DNA from 3 places in the Bacillus sp. 41-22 genome. Region 2 is predicted to be linked to each of the others. Evidence: riboswitches for the same ligand, from Rfam matches in the RefSeq annotation. Region 2 holds a riboswitch; each other region holds the start of a gene.
The links. Region 2 has a riboswitch for S-adenosylmethionine ahead of LCF45_RS13140 (ECF-type riboflavin transporter substrate-binding protein). Riboswitches for the same ligand answer to the same signal wherever they lie in the genome.

Region 1: it holds a riboswitch for S-adenosylmethionine, as region 2 does, so the genes downstream of both, LCF45_RS21040 (bifunctional homocysteine S-methyltransferase/methylenetetrahydrofolate reductase) here and LCF45_RS13140 (ECF-type riboflavin transporter substrate-binding protein) in region 2, are expected to answer to the same signal.
Region 3: it holds a riboswitch for S-adenosylmethionine, as region 2 does, so the genes downstream of both, LCF45_RS02085 (cyclase family protein) here and LCF45_RS13140 (ECF-type riboflavin transporter substrate-binding protein) in region 2, are expected to answer to the same signal.

What each region holds. Positions count from the first base shown of each region.
Region 1 covers NZ_CP084035.1:4,106,969-4,110,251, reverse strand. The annotation lists gene metC (cystathionine beta-lyase) at 1-115, opposite strand, end outside; gene metI (cystathionine gamma-synthase/O-acetylhomoserine thiolyase) at 112-1,224, opposite strand; SAM riboswitch class I at 1,314-1,427, opposite strand; SAM riboswitch class I at 1,630-1,739, shown strand; gene LCF45_RS21040 (bifunctional homocysteine S-methyltransferase/methylenetetrahydrofolate reductase) at 1,810-3,283, shown strand, end outside.
Region 2 covers NZ_CP084035.1:2,592,785-2,596,067, reverse strand. The annotation lists gene LCF45_RS13150 (macrolide family glycosyltransferase) at 1-311, shown strand, start outside; gene LCF45_RS13145 (aspartate/glutamate racemase family protein) at 361-1,044, opposite strand; SAM riboswitch class I at 1,195-1,310, shown strand; gene LCF45_RS13140 (ECF-type riboflavin transporter substrate-binding protein) at 1,450-1,998, shown strand; gene LCF45_RS13135 (ABC transporter ATP-binding protein) at 2,009-3,283, shown strand, end outside.
Region 3 covers NZ_CP084035.1:392,439-395,721, forward strand. The annotation lists gene LCF45_RS02075 (ATP-binding protein) at 1-52, shown strand, start outside; gene LCF45_RS02080 (hypothetical protein) at 282-665, shown strand; gene LCF45_RS02085 (cyclase family protein) at 691-1,323, opposite strand; SAM riboswitch class I at 1,409-1,521, opposite strand; gene LCF45_RS02090 (PRK06851 family protein) at 1,671-2,780, shown strand; gene LCF45_RS02095 (nucleotidyltransferase domain-containing protein) at 2,894-3,283, shown strand, end outside.

The sequences.
Region 1 (3,283 bases), 1.5 Mb from region 2:
CTACATCAAACTGATGGAATGTTGATGTGTTATAGATGGGAACGTTAACAGCTCCTGTGTGTGAGTCATGCTTGTATTGATTATGCAGTAAAAGCGTATCTATGGAATAACTCATATTCTTACACCTTCTTTTACAATTTTAATTGCTTGCTTTAAGTCTTGAATTAAGTCGTTGCTATTTTCGATGCCGACTGAAAAACGGAGAAGACGATTACAAACACCACGTGCTGTTCGAACATCTTCTGGAATGTCGGCATGAGTTTGCGTTGCTGGATAAGTCATTAAACTTTCGACACCGCCAAGACTTTCAGCAAATGTAATTAAGGATAAAGATTGTAAGAAAGGATTAATCCAAGTTTCATCTTGAAGGCGAAATGAAATCATACCACCTCTTCCTGGATAAAATACATCTGTCACACCATCTTCATCATTTAAATAAGCAACAATTGCATGAGCGTTTTCTTCATGCTGTTTCATGCGAAGTGCTAAAGTCTTCATGCCTCGAATTAATAGCCATGAATCAAACGGGCTTAAGACAGCACCAGAGGCATTATGATAATGAGCAAGCTCCTCGCAAAGAGATTTCCCTTTCGCAACGACAAGTCCGCTTAGTACATCGTTATGACCGCCTAAATATTTAGTTGCGCTGTGAAGGACGATGTTTGCACCTTCTGTTAATGGTTGCTGTATATAAGGTGTATAGAACGTGTTATCTACAATAAGAAGTAGTCCGTGCCTTTTCGCTACACTTGCTACACTTACGATATCAGTTACTTGCATTAATGGATTAGTCGGTGTTTCTATGAAAATAGCCTTCGTTTGAGATGTGATTGCTTGCTCAATTTGTTTAATAGATTGTGTATCTACGTATCTACATCGAATATTCCACTTGTCTTCATGTTCGGAAAATAGACGATATGTTCCCCCGTATAAGTCTTCAGATACGATAAGCTCATCTCCGGAACGGAATAGTGAAAGGACAAGGAGAACAGCCGCCATTCCTGAACTACAGGCATACCCTTGCTCACCGCTTTCTAAGTCTGCAATTGCCTGTTCTAAAAGACCACGAGTCGGATTTCCAGTTCTTGAATAGTCAAAGCCAGTAGATTTACCAATTCCTTCGTGACGATAAGCAGTTGAGAAATAAACAGGTGGATTAACAGTTCCTGTTGTAGTTTCGCTACGGTTCCCGATTTGTGCTAGTTTTGTTTCGATTGTTGACATGTGAAAATTCCCCCTTTTTAAAGTGAACGACTAAGTGAAAATAAAAAAAGCCTTCTAAGAAGAAGGCTTTCGGATTGAATAGAGTCTTCTTCTCATCTGTCAAATCTTTCACAATTTGCTGGAATTAGCACCTTATTAACGAATGAATGTTAATGGTTGCTGAGGCGTCAAAGGGCCAGTCCCTCTACCTCTCTAGATAAGAATGTTCGTATGAAATTTTATTATGGTTTTAACTTTACAACAAAAGATAATTGAATTGCAACTTTATTTTAAATAATTTTTATTTTTCCGCAAGTGTCATTGACTTTTATTTTAGTGCGTGCTAAATTTATAAAAAATTAACAAACATTGTTAAAAGGGGAACGTATTTCCTTTTAGCTACATAAATAAAATAATAAAGACAAACTCTTATTGAGAGCGGTGGAGGGAAAGGCCCTGTGAAACCCGGCAACCTTCAAACTAAATGTTTGAAACGGTGCTAAAACCTGCAAAACGTGTGTTTTGCATAATAAGAGGAGGAACAATTATGTCCCCCTCTTCAAAGTGAAGAGGGGGTTTTTATATTGATAGAAATGAGGGAGATTCGTGAAATTACTAGATTTATTATCAAAAGGAATTGTAATAGGTGATGGTGCGGTTGGAACGTTATTACATTCGCATGGTTTACAAAGTAGTTTTGAAGAATTGAATTTGTCTGATCCGGACTTAATTATATCGATCCATAAACAATATGTAGCTGCTGGAGCGGATGTTATTCAAACGAATACGTATGGTGCGAATGAAGCGAAACTCCGCATGTATGGTCTAGAGAATCAAGTTGTCCAAATTAATAAAGCGGCAGTGAATATTGCGAAAGCATCAGTAACAGATCGGAATGCAATTTTAGGGACAATTGGAGGTATGAAACATATTGGTGCTGTTACAACGACTGATATAGAGCGAGAATTTATGTTACTTGAGCAGGCAGGTGCTTTACTAGAAGAACAGGTTGATGGATTACTATTAGAAACTTTTTATGATGAATTTGAATTATTGCATGCGGTTAAAGTATTGCGTAAACAAACGAATATTCCGATTGTTGCTCAGTTAGCGTTACATGAGGCAGGTACGACTCAAAATGGGAATGATGTCAATGAAATATTAAAACAGCTTTTAGATTACGGTGCCAATGTTGTTGGGTTGAACTGTCAACTAGGCCCGCTTCACATGACGGAAGCTTTCAAAATGATATCGATTCCTCAAAATGGCTATTTATCAGCATATCCGAATGCAGGTCTCCCGAATTATGTGGAAGGGCGTTACGTATATGAGGGAAGTCCAGCATATTTTGAAGAAATGACACCGAAATTTATTGAACAAGGTATTCGTTTATTAGGTGGTTGTTGTGGTACTACCCCGGAACATATTGAAGGAATGAAACGTGCTATTGCAAATGTTGCACCTGTAATAGCAAAGGAGACGATTCAAAGGCCTAAAGTGGTCCATACACATGAGAAGCGTTCGAGAGCTCATGTTACTCTAGCAGAAAAGGCAAAGAAACAAACGACAGTTGTAGTGGAATTAGATCCACCGAAAACGTTAGACACGCAGCGTTTTTTTGAAGGGGCAAGAGCACTGAAAAGGGCTGGAGCGGATGCTATTACTCTAGCAGATAATTCATTAGCATCTCCTCGTGTTTCGAATATGGCTATGGGTGCATTATTAACGAAGCATGATATTCCAGTATTGACGCATTTAACGTGTAGAGACCATAACGTCATTGGACTACAGTCTCACTTACTTGGATTATCAGCATTAGGTATGGAGGAAGTGCTAGCTTTAACTGGTGATCCAGCGCGCGTTGGTGATTTCCCAGGTGCAACTTCTGTATATGATTTGTCATCGATAGAGCTCATTAAAATGATTAAAGAGATGAACGACGGACGCTCTATTTTAGGGAAATCAATTGGTCCGGCAACAAGATTTTCTGTTGGAGGTGCATTCAATCCTCATGTAAGGCATTTAAAAGCAGCGGTCAAGCGAATGGAACGAAAAATTGATGCTGGTGCTGAATATTTCT
Region 2 (3,283 bases):
GTGAAGCAGATGTTTTTATTACACATGGTGGAATGAATAGTGTGCACGATGCAATCCATTATAATGTCCCATTTGTGATAATACCGCATGATAAAGATCAACCTATGATAGCGCAAAGATTAACTGAGCTTGAGGCAGCACATAGATTATTGAAAGAGCATGTTAATGTGCAAACTTTAAAAAAGGCGGTAACAGACGTTCTTTCAAATGAAAAGTATAAACATGGCATTCGAAAACTGAATGAAAGTTTTTTAGAGTGTGGTGGTTCCAAAAGAGCCATTGCAGTTATTGATGCTCTTTTAAATAAATAGTTCGGATAATATAAAAGCATAGAGGCTCTACCTGTATGCTTTTATATTATTATCCAGCAAATTGTACAGCAGTATTCGCATGTAAATAAGCAGTATCAAAAACAGGAACAGATAGATCATTTTGGGAAATGAGCAAAGGAATTTCCGTACAGCCAAGTAGAATTCCTTCAGCCCCATTATTAATTAATGAATTGGTAATTTGTATTAGTTTTTCTTTTGATGTTTCTGAAATAATTCCTCTACTTAATTCATTTAATATGACGTGATGGATAAAAGTTCTTTCTTCGTCATTTGGGATAATTGTCTCAATGTTATATTTTGCTAGTCGTGATGTATAAAAATCTTCTTCCATTGTTTGTTTCGTTCCTAATAATCCGATCCGTTTTATATTCTGTTCTACCATTTCTTTAGCACTTACATCACCGATATGAAGAAGTGGGATTGATATTGCTTGTTCTACTTCCTCAGCAAATAGATGTACAGTATTAGAACACATTAGTAAACATTCAGCTCCAGAGTGTTCTACTTTTTTTGCTACTGCGACTAATTCATTTTTCACTTCTTCATATTGATGATTTTGTAATAATGTAGTTACTTCACCAAAGTCCATACTATATAAAACAAGCTTCGCATTTTGATCATATTGAGAGAGAGTTAGTGTATTAATATGTTTATAATATAACGATGTTGATTCCCAACTTAGTCCGCCAATTAAGCCAATTACTTTCATCATGCATTCCTCCCGTAACAATTTTGAATTTATTATTTCATAATTCCGATAAGAATACAATGATTTAGTTGAACTATTTATCGAAAAATAAAAATAGTAAGAAAAGTATTGAAATTATTTATTGTTAGTGCCATAATACAGATTACAAATACATACTTATCCAGAGAGGTAGAGGGAACGGCCCTATGAAACCTCAGCAACCCCTATGTAATTACATAGGAAGGTGCTAATTCCGCAGAGGACACTATGTGTCTTTTGAAAGATAAGGGGATTCTTGTACGTGAAAGAAAATGACCTCTTATTAAAGAGGTCATTTTTTGTTGTATAGAAAGGAAGTGTCGATGCATAATTCATTTTCAAAATAAATATAGAGTATTAAAAGTTGAATAATACGAGAGGGGAATTGTAATGAATAAATTAACGACAAAGCTAGTAGTAGCTATTGGAATTGGAGCAGCTTTATACGGGGTATTAGGGCTTTGGGGATTTTCTATCGCACCGAATACATTTATTAAACCCGCATTGGCTATTTTAACAGTTTTTGGAGCGTTATTTGGCCCGGTAGCAGGGCTTTTAATAGGACTCATCGGTCATACCGTTACAGATACGATCGCTGGTTGGGGTATTTGGTGGGGATGGGTTATTAGTTCAGGTATTATTGGTTTTGCAATGGGACTCATACAAAAAAGATTTGGTTTTAGTGTAAAACATGGAACGTATAATAACCGTGATATTTCTTATTTTGCAATTGCAGGGTTAATTGGTATTGTCATAGCTATTATATTTGCTGGAGCATTCGATATTATTGTGATGGGAGAACCGTTTGACAAAATAGTTATACAAGTACTAGGCGCAACAATCGCAGACGTTATCGTATTTTTAGTTCTTGGCTTACCAATCACGATCGGCTTAGCGAAATCAAATAAGAAACATACACATTTAAAAATTGAAAAGTAGGGATGAATACATGCAACCAATTATTTCTTTTGAACAATTTACCTTTCAATATAGGCATGCTACGCAGCCTACTTTGAAAGATATTACATTTCAAATATATCCTGGGGAAAAGGTACTTATCGCTGGACGAAGTGGTTCAGGTAAGTCAACATTAGCTCATTGTATAAATGGGCTAATCCCATTTTCTTACGAAGGGATAAGTACCGGTAACATTTTAATAGCTGGAAAGGATCCGAGAAAAGGTAGTGTTTTTGAACAGAGTAAACACGTAGGGACAATATTACAAGATCAAGATGCACAATTTATAGGCCTTACTGTCGAAGAGGATGTAGCATTTGCATTAGAAAACGATTGTGTAAATCAAATAGAAATGAGAAAGATTGTTACGGATTCTTTAAAAAAGGTAAGCATGCAGGACTTTCATACACAAAGTCCGCATGAATTATCAGGAGGTCAAAAACAGACAGTCTCTCTTGCAGGTCTGCTAACGACGAATGCAGATATATTATTATTTGATGAACCGTTAGCTAATTTGGATCCTGCATGTAGTTTGAATACAATAGAACTCATTAAAAATATACATGAGAAATATAATAAAACAATTGTAATTATTGAACATCGAATAGAAGAAATTTTAAACCTTGATTTAGATAAAATTATTTTAATAGATGAGGGAGAAGTTATTGCCGTTGGTTCACCGGATAGTATTTTAAATTCTGATATATTACCAAATATCGGACTAAGAGAACCTATTTATATAGAGGCGCTAAAGAAATTAAATTTTGATAGTAATAATGTTAAGGTATTTCCAATTGAAAATCTTCGTAATGCAGGCGTTCATAGCCTATTAAAGAACTGGATGCATAAGCAAGTTTCATCAAAAAACAAATATATTAAAAAAGTTTTATGCAAGATAGAAAATTTATCATTTACGTACAATAACAAACATACAGCCTTAGAAGATATCAACCTTTCAATAGGAGAGGGAGAAATAATAGCCTTATTGGGTCATAATGGAGCAGGGAAATCGACATTAGCTCATACTCTTATAGGAATAAATAAAACAAAGAATGGGAGAATAACATTCGATGGAGAAAATATAAATTGTTGGTCTATTCGTAAACGCGGGGAAGTTATTTCTTACGTTATGCAAAACCCAAATCAAATGATTACACAGCCTACTGTTTTAGAAGAGGTTTCATATTCATTACAATTAAAAAAGGTTTCTAAAGATGAGATTGAGACAAGAGTCGAAAAAGCTTTAAGAATTTGTGGATTATATCCA
Region 3 (3,283 bases), 2.2 Mb from region 2:
AAGTAGTATGGGGATAGGAACGAAAGTGGAAATTTATTTACCAACAGTGTAGTGCATTAGACGAAATTACTTTTCAGAAAAGTGTTCTTGTTGTGTAAATATAAACATTTTATAAAATGTTTCAAGAAGGGTTTTTTTTATAAAAAACTTCGTTTATAATGGAGGAAAATATCGACATAGAGCTTTTAGCTCATGTAACGGTTCAGTAGTGTTATGAAAAGAAAAGAAGGGGTGCACGCGCATCCTTTTTTCTATGCGGATATGATGAAAGGGGTGGTATGATGGAATTAACATTAAATTCGACTGTATGTTTACACACGATTCAATTTCGAAAAGAGCAAAAGAACTATATTGTAAAAGATACGATTACAGGAGAGACATATGAAATGCCGCCACTTTGGATTGATGCACTAGCAATGATGCGTGACGGTTTTTTATTGGGAGAAATTGAGGAGAAATTAAAAGAAGAATATCCAGCAGAAGAAGTAAATATGGTAGCATTTACGAGGCAACTGTTAGAGCTAGAACTTGTCGAAATGGTAGATGGAGAAGAGATAGCTTGTACAAAGAAGAAAGATAAAGATTATTTAGCTTGGATACGCCCAAGGGTGGAGCAATTCTTTTTTAACTTAAATAAAAAATATAAAAGCAAAGGTCAAAAGTGATCTTTGCTTTTTTTGTAGACCATGTTTAAAAAATAACAGCGAATGCCCTTGCGAAAGCACCGTCACTATTTTTAATTTTTAAAGGTGCTGCTGAGAAAAAGAATCGTTTCGCTTTAATGGCATCTAAGTTTGTTAAGTTTTCAATTAAGTAAATATTATTTCCTAACAGTATGTGATGAATCGGTGATGTTTCTGTCGTTACCTCATCAGGAGAAATAAAATCTAAACCGACAGATTTTACTTTTAATTGAACTAGTTCTTCAGCTAATTCTTCGGAAAGATAAAACGCTTCTTTCTCATAAGCTTCGGTATTCCATTTATTAGATAGATTGGAATGGAAAATGACAATATCGCCTTCTTTTATGTCGACAGTATGTAATACTTCCTTAGGTAATTTTCGCTCTTGAACATGAGTCACATCGATAAGAACAGCTTCGCCTACAAATTGATTTAGGGGTAATTGATCAATAGTGGTTGCGCCTGAAATGAAATGAGCAGGCGCATCACAATGCGTACCAACATGAACGACAGAATGAAAATTCGTAACTTGATAACCTGTTTCTTCAACGCTTGTAATGGCTTCTAGTTGGATTTTTGGTGTTCCAGGAAATTGAGACATATTATTTTCAAACGTTTGTGATAGATCAATTACTTTCATTTTACATACCTCCAATATATTTTTTTCAAATAATAAAAAGCCCATCCTTCATAATCAAGAAAGATGAGCTTTACATACTAGTTGAGTTTTATCTTCCAAAATGCAATGCATTTTGCAGGAATTAGCACCTATTCAGTTTGCATAAACTGAGGTTGCTGGGCTTCGAAGGACCGGTCCCTCTGCCTCTCTTGATAAAGGTTTATTCGGTTTTAAATTCGCAATATTTGTGATATTTAAATTGTAATTCATTTCCTTTTTTCGTGCAATACAAATTAGGTGTTCACCCAAATAAAGTTGCTCGCATATTGTAGCTTATGTAAGTAGACTGTTGCGAAGGAGTGAGTGCAGTGACAGGGAATGTATTAAATTATTATGCCGGTGGAAATACAGCTAGAGGATTTCACAGCTTATACGAAGAGAATTTGAAGGGGCTAGGCAGGTTGTTTATTTTAAAGGGAGGCCCAGGAACGGGAAAATCTTCTTTAATAAAGGCAATAGGGCGTGAATGGGTTGAAAAAGGATATGATATTGAACTTTTGCATTGTTCTTCTGATAATAAGTCAGTTGATGGGGTGATTATTCCGAAATTAAAAGTAGGAATTGTTGATGGAACATCACCGCATGTTATTGAGCCGAAAATGCCAGGAGTTATTGAAGAGTATATAAATTTAGGAGTTGCTTGGGACTCAGATAAATTAAGAAAGCAGAAGTTAGAAATTGAACGGTTTGTATTAGAAGCGGGCAAGGCTTTCAAATCTGCTTACGGATGTTTTAAAGAGGCGTTAGTTATACATGATGAGTGGGAGAAAATATATATTAATAACATTGATTTTAATAAAGCAAATGAACTAACAGAACAGCTAATTCAGAAATTATTTGCAGATAAAAAGGGAGAACAATCGATTGTGAAACATCGTTTTTTAGGAGCTGCTACACCGAAAGGAGCAGTTGATTTTGTTCCTAATTTAACAGAAGGATTACCACATCGTTATTTTATAAAAGGACGCCCGGGTTCTGGAAAATCAACAATGCTTAAAAAGTTATCGAAGGCAGCAGAAGAAAAAGGTTTTGACGTTGAAGTATATCATTGCGGGTTTGACCCGAATAGTCTTGATATGGTTATCGTAAGAGAATTAGGATTTGCAATTTTTGATAGTACCGCACCACATGAATATTTTCCAAGTCGCGAAGGTGATGAGATTATAGATATGTATACTCTTATTGTTAAACCAGGGACGGATGAGAAGTATGCTACAGAAATTCGTGACGTTTCCATTCAATATAAAGCAAAAATGAATGAGGCAATGTCTTTCTTAGCAAAAGCAAAATCAGTTCGTGATAAATTAGAACGAATTTATATTGCTGCTATGGATTTTTCAAAAGTGGATGCATATAAAGAGGAAATTCAAAAAGAGTTTGAACGAATTACTGCTACTGTAATTGAAAAGAAAAAATAAGTGCTTTATTGAGCTGTCAGAAATTGTCTGACAGCTGTTTTGGTATATAGTAAAATTAGTCGTATATTTGTCGAATTCCCAGGGAAATAATCAAAAAATGGAGATGGTATGAAATGAGAGAGAAAATTGAATTAGAACTAGAGCGAATTGAAAAAGAGAATGGTGTGAAAATTTTATTCGCTGTGGAATCAGGGAGTCGGGCGTGGGGGTTTCCATCGAAAGATAGTGATTATGATGTTAGGTTTGTTTATATACACCCTGTAGAATGGTATTTATCAATCCATGATAAGCGTGATGTAATCGAATATCCAATTAGTGATGATTTAGACATAAGTGGTTGGGATATTAAAAAGGCATTGCAACTATTCGCGAAGTCAAATCCAGCTTTACTTGAGTGGATTCGATCACCAATTTTTTATTCGAAAAACTCTAACTTTCCAGAGCAGCTTCAGCAAAAGAGTGAAAAGAATTTTGATCCAAAAGCAACGATATATCATTACTTA